DNA from 2 places in the Shewanella sp. ZOR0012 genome. Region 1 is predicted to be linked to the other one. Evidence: predicted binding sites of a transcription regulator. Region 1 holds the regulator's gene; the other holds the start of a gene.
The links. Region 1 encodes LexA, which represses DNA repair genes until DNA is damaged. Its sites were predicted from a motif close to TACTGTATNNNNATACAGTA; they were not measured.
Positions count from the first base shown of each region.

Region 2: recN (DNA repair protein RecN) is a predicted target of LexA. The motif match lies at 1,917-1,936, and genes of this name have one in related genera.

Region 1 is NZ_JTLE01000094.1:2,995,214-2,998,576, forward strand. Features, by position in the region: gene coxB (cytochrome c oxidase subunit II) at 1-133, opposite strand, end outside; gene L976_RS14830 (cell division inhibitor SulA) at 539-1,051, opposite strand; gene lexA (transcriptional repressor LexA) at 1,048-1,668, opposite strand; gene plsB (glycerol-3-phosphate 1-O-acyltransferase PlsB) at 1,954-3,363, shown strand, end outside.
Region 2 is NZ_JTLE01000094.1:682,364-685,726, reverse strand. Features, by position in the region: gene lldR (LysR family transcriptional regulator LldR) at 1-621, opposite strand, end outside; gene L976_RS04835 (AEC family transporter) at 875-1,837, shown strand; gene recN (DNA repair protein RecN) at 1,967-3,363, shown strand, end outside.

The sequences.
Region 1 (3,363 bases):
GAATCGTCATGTGCAGGTGGTATACCTTGCCACTGATTTCTGTTACGCCAGGCGTCATATTGAACCGCATGTCTGCTGCGGCCAACGGTGGGGCGAATAGCACCACGAGTAAACAATACAACCATTGCTTCACAAGACTTCTCCTCTGCTAATTGCAAATAGCAACTACAAAGAAGAGCAACACAGTAAGTCTCAACTCTATGCAAACTCTTCAGTTCCCAAAAAAGTGTTTCTGACTTCAACGTGCGTTGGCGGCTTACTTTTGATCAAGTATTGTTACTGCTGGTATTAGCCACACTGGCACATACTGCTGAATAAACCCATTATTCTCAATTTTTGTGGGCGAGCGATATTCGAAAATAACGCGATATTTCTGCCTAAACAGGCGATATATCATGTGCGCCTAAATCAAACATACTTGCTGTTTAAAAATTGATCAAGATCACTTCTTTTTCTAATTGTCTGAAAAATTGCCAAAAAAAAGCCTCACATTCACAGGTGAGGCGGCTTTCAAGGCTAAATACGGTGTGAAAAATTTTTAATGAACAGAGCTGAAAAATGCGGGTTGAGTAAATTTAGCCGATTGTGTGAGATTGGTGCTAGAAGGTTGGTCATTCGTTGAACCTTCAAGCACGATACCCATTGCACGTGCGCTCTTTGCTACAATTTGTAGGCGACGATTATCGCGAGTATCTAGGGCGTTAATCCAAGTAATCACTGCGCTAGATGTGCCACTGGTTAAGGCTTTTTCCATCGCCCAAAGGGTTTCGACCTCATCTTTTGCGTGAACCAATAGTACGCGATCCATACGCACACCTGCGTTTGCTAATAGCTGCTTGTAGCCAATACTAGGTGGGTTGATGAGCACTATCCATCTTCCCTGTTGGCTCAGTTGGGCAAGTTGTTTGCTCAGCTGTGTCAGCTCTTGGCGCCCTTGGCTCTGAGTTGGCATAGTGACTATTGATGTATGCTGCCAGTCGGTCTCTGTATCTCGAACCGTATCGAGCCATAAACCGGGGTGACGCGGGGCATTACCTAATAGTTTGTTCATAGCCAATCTCCATTGCGGATCACCCCTACGGCGAGCCCTTCAATTGTTAGACTTTGGAAACTCAAATCGACTTTAATCGGTGAATAGTCTTCATTCTCGGCATGTAGGTAGACTAAATTACCTTTTTTTTCAAAGCGTTTTACGGTTACATCATCATCAACGCGAGCAACAACAACTTGTCCATTGCGCGCTTGTTGTACTTTATGAACGGCAAGCAGGTCACCCTCAAGGATGCCGATATTCTTCATACTGTCGCCTTTTACGCGCAGCAGGAAATCGGCAGCAGGGTGGAACATGCTGGGGTCGACTTGGTAATACTGTTCGACATGCTCTTGGGCGAGAATAGGTTCACCCGCTGCCACTTGGCCAATCAGTGGCAAGCCTGTTTCGCGGTTATCTTCTTCCTCTACAGGGAGACGGATCCCGCGGGAAGTACCAGGCATGATCTCGATGCAGCCTTTTTTCGCCAATGCCTTAAGGTGTTCTTCTGCGGCATTTGCACTTTTAAAACCCAAACGGGTGGCAATTTCGGCCCGAGTGGGTGGCATGCCAGTCTCGGCAATATTACGTTTAATCAGCTCTAAAATTTCGGCTTGGCGTGGCGTCAACGGTCTCATGGTCTTTCCTGTTTTTCTATACAGTTACTGTTAGTATATACAGTATTATTGGTAGTGCAAGTATTAACCACTTTTAACTTGGTCAGCTAGATCTGCAAATAACCGTAATCGTCATCTATGGGGTGAATGCCATTTGCACGGTATCAATAAATGGTGTCGCCTAAAGTGCGTTACTAAGTCATTAAAATCAGCCGCTGAATCCTGCATCTTTAGGTTGTTTGGGTATATTCTCTAGAATCTGGTATTCTATGGGGCTAATGAACGTACTTACATTGCATAAGAATAATGCCTAAACAAGACTCTCTTTGGTTGAAATCATTACGTTGGATCCAAAAGCACTTAGTGCACACTATTGTTGTGCCACAGGATCCCTTTGCCGATCTGAATCTGGATGCCTCCAGACCGCTTGCTTATGTAATGAAAACAGAATCCCTGAGTGATATTGCTGCGTTAAGCGAGATCACCACGAAACTTGGTTTGCCAAGCCCTTACGAGCCGCTGGTGGTGAATGGCGTTGTGGCGCCACGGGTGGTATGCCTTGAAGGTCGTAAGCCTTTATTTGGTGAACGCGCCAGTAATGAGCCATTCCTCGAATGTTTTATGCGTTTGTTGGCCGTCCATAAGGAAAAGCCAGAGTTAGATATCCAGCTGGTGCCTGTGAGTCTGTATTGGGGTCGTACTCCGGGTAAAGAAGACGACACCATGAAGGCGGCAGTGCTTGAGCGCGAGAACCCTACTTGGTTACGCAAGTGTTTGATGATCTTATTCTTAGGTCGTCATAACTTTGTGCAATTTTCTAATGCGGTATCGCTGCGTTACATGGCCGACGAACATGGTACCGATATGGGCATTGCCCATAAATTGGCTCGAGTAGCGAGAGTGCATTTCCGTCGCCAACGTAAGGTGATGACGGGGCCTGTGTTGCCTAATCGTCAGGCGTTATTCCATTCCTTGCTGAAATCTGAATCCTTACGTAAGGCGATTCAGGAAGAAGCCGCGAGCAAGAAGATTTCTGAAACCCAAGCGCGTGAAACGGCAATTGAATATCTTGATGAAATTGCAGCAAATTATTCCGATAGTCTCGTACGTATTGCTGAGCGCTTTTTAACGTGGTTATGGAACAAGCTCTACAGCGGTATTAACATCAAAGGTGCTGAGCATATTCGGCAGTTACACCACGATGGTCATGAGATTGTGTATGTGCCCTGCCATCGCAGCCATATGGATTACCTGCTGTTATCTTACATTCTGTATTACCAAGGTATGGTGCCACCGCATATTGCTGCGGGTATCAACCTAAACTTCTGGCCTGCGGGGCCGCTGTTCCGCCGTGGCGGGGCTTTCTTTATTCGCCGTAGTTTTAACGGCAACAAACTCTATACGGCCGTGTTCCGTGAATACCTCGATCAGCTGTTTGCTAAGGGATATTCGGTTGAGTATTTCTCTGAAGGTGGCCGTTCTCGTACCGGTCGTCTATTGGCGCCGAAAACGGGCATGATCGCTATGACGATCAACAGTGTGTTGCGTGGTATCGAACGCCCAGTCACCTTAGTGCCTGTGTATTTAGGCTACGATCACGTGATGGAAGTGGCGACCTATCACAAAGAGCTAAGCGGTAAGAAAAAACAGAAAGAATCTGTATGGCAAGTCTTTGGTGCTATTCGTAAATTAGGTAATTTTGGCCAAGGTTATGTC
Region 2 (3,363 bases), 2.3 Mb from region 1:
GCCATTAGGATGCTTTAAATGCCAATTAAACAGCGGCCAAACTTTGATCAACTGATGGTTTTCAAGATCATCGGGATGGATTAATTCAGGGGCATGGGCTAAATATTCCGGCGTCGCAAACAAACGATAATCAAGCTCACCTAAAGTACTCGACACCCAAGAAGAATCAGGCTGTGCACCACCGACAATCGCGACATCAATCCCTTTATCAATTAAATCCACTAACTCATTGCTTTGGGAAATGTGTAAACGAATATCGGGATATAAACGGCCAAACTCGTTTAATGCGTGAATAAAGATAATTGAAATAATTGAGATTGGCGCAGCTATCCGCAATGTGCCTTCAGGTTTATCGCTGCCAATGCCACTGAGCTCATCGAACTGTGCAATCGCACTCTGATATCGCTGAAATAACGCTAAACCTTCCTCGGTTAATCGCAGCTTGCGGGTACTTCGCATAAACAATTGCTTATCGAGTTTTTCTTCAAGCTTGGCCAGCTTACGGCTCACGGTGGCGATAGGCATATCGAGCACTTTCGCGGCTTGAGAAAAACTGCCCGCATTCACCAAATGCACAAACAGATAAATTAACTGCAGCTCAGCGCCAACATCATCAGCCATGTTCAATCCCATCGTTTAGCGTGAGTGCCGCTCATAGGTATAAGGCACTAACTCATTGTGTTTTAAACGTAGAATTATTCATTTCTACGACCATAGCGCAATAGCTTCCAAGGTTAATCCTATGCTATTTTGCCAATAAGTTTACTGCGCTAACACCGATTATCGTCAATTACCCTAGGTATTATTCCCTGCTAGCGCACCCACAACGTCTTGTTGCGGGAAAGCAAAAAACACAAAAGGATGAGTGAGGGATATGACCATTTTAACCCCTCTGTTTGCCGTCTTCGGGATCATGCTGCTCGGCACTCTTGTACAAAAACTGCGTTTTCTCCCAGTAGAAACCGACCAAGTGCTCAATCAATATGTCTACTATATTGCGTTTCCTGCCATTCTCTTGATTGCACTGGCGCAACAACCGATTGAAGAAATTCTGCAATGGGGATTTATTGCAGGCTACAGCGCAGCCATGCTGATGATTTATCTGATTTGTGTTGGTATATCCTTACTTTTCAATCCTAAACAGCATGCAATTGCCGCCGTGCGCGCCTTAAATGCCACCTTTGGCAATACCGCATTTATTGGTATTCCGCTGCTGGTGATTATATTTCCTGAACAACAAAGCGCCCTAGTTGCCGCCGCCATAGCCAGTTTATTGTCCGTGCTTATGTTTGCCGTGGCCTTGGTCTCGCTGGAGCTTACGACAAATACCCACAGACAACACCACGCCGTAGTGATCATGTGTTTAGCTGTGGTTAAAAATCCCATCGTTATCGGCTGCTTTATCGGCATTGCAATTTCGGCATTGGGGATAACACTGCCCTCTGGCGTAGCGATGATGATCCAACAAATTGGCAATACCTCAAGCCCCTGTGCTTTATTTGCCGTTGGCATGGTATTAGCCAAAGCCATGCGCTACCAAAAAGATAGCAAGGTATTTAGCCTGACGAATCTTATCGAACTTAGCCTTATCAACCTCTTTAAATTAATCCTACAACCCGCATTGGTTTTCTTCATGCTTAAAAGCGTTGGCGTTAGTGGAGATTACTTAGTGATGGGTGTAATCCTCAGTGCCTTACCTACGGCGGCCAGCGTCTATTTACTTGCTCAGCGCTATAACACCCAAGCCTCAACCAGTGCGCAGGGGATATTATTTGGCACTATAGTGACTTTTTTTAGCTTACCTATTTTAGAACAACTTGTTAAAACCTATTCATAAACAAGCGATTAAACTCTAGCTTATTGCAATGTGTCGAATATTTACCCAAAGCCACTTTACTGTATATAAAATCAGTATATACTGTTTATCAATACAGTGATTTGGTAAGTTTTTCGACAGGAACTCATTATGCTTTGCCAACTCAGCATCAATAATTTCGCTATCGTCCGTTTTCTCGAACTGGATTTTCGTCCCGGTATGACCAGCATTACTGGTGAAACTGGCGCAGGTAAATCCATCGCCATCGACGCCTTAGGTTTGTGCCTAGGTAATCGTGCCGATGCCAGCAGCGTTCGCCCTGGTGCAAGTAAAACCGAAGTCAGTGCTCGATTTTCACTACACGATGTTCCCCTTGCCAAACGTTGGCTCGAAGATAACGATCTCGAACTTGATGATGAGTGTATTCTGCGTCGAACTATTGGCAGTGATGGCCGCTCACGCGCCTACATTAATGGCAACCCTGTGCCGTTAACTCAACTGAAATTACTCGGGCAATTGCTGGTCGGTATCCATGGGCAGCACGCCCACCATGCTATGCTAAAGAGTGAGCATCAACTCACCTTGCTCGACAGCTACGCCAATCACAGACTACTGATAGACACAGTGGCGGCAAGCTATCAACGCTGTAAACAAATCGAAGCCGAACTCAAACAATTAGAAGCTTCGCAGCATGAACGTATTGCCCGAAAACAACTGGTGCAATATCAAGTTGAAGAGCTAGATGAATTCGACCTCAAGATCGGTGAATTTGAAGATATTGAGCAAGAGCATAAACGCCTCGCCAATGGCACTGAACTGGTGGATAGCTGCCAAGCCAGCCTATATTTACTCACTGATGGCGAAGAGAGCAATATTGAGTCACTGCTTAACAAGGCTGTAAGCCTTGCTGAAAATTTGCAAAGCTATGATCCCGCATTAACCAATGTCAGTACTATGTTGAATGAGGCCCTCATTCAAGTACAAGAGAGCGCGGGAGAATTACAGCATTACCTGAGTAAACTCGAACTCGATCCCGCACATTTTGCCTATTTAGAGGAACGACTCTCAAAGGCTATGCAACTGGCCCGTAAGCATCATGTTAGCCCTGACAAATTAGCCGAACATCATTTGGCACTCAAAGCGGAACTCACAACCCTCGATGACGATGAAACTAAGTTAGAGGAAATCCAACTCCAAGTTGAAGCGAGTAAAACCGCTTACTTAGCGAACGCACAAAAACTGAGCCAGAGCCGCGCCCGTTATGCGAAAGAACTGGATAAGCTAGTGACTCAATCTATCCATGAGCTGAATATGCCCAAGGGGAAATTCACTATTGAAGTGAATTTTAATCCCGAGATTATGTCGGTAAATGGCAGCGATAACATCGAGTTTATGGTCACAACCAACCCTGGCCAGCCTTTACAACCGATTTCACGGGTAGCCTCTGGCGGTGAATTGTCGCGTATCGGTTTAGGCATCCAAGTGATTACTGCAAAAAAGGTTGCCACTCCTACCCTAATTTTCGACGAGGTGGATGTCGGAATTTC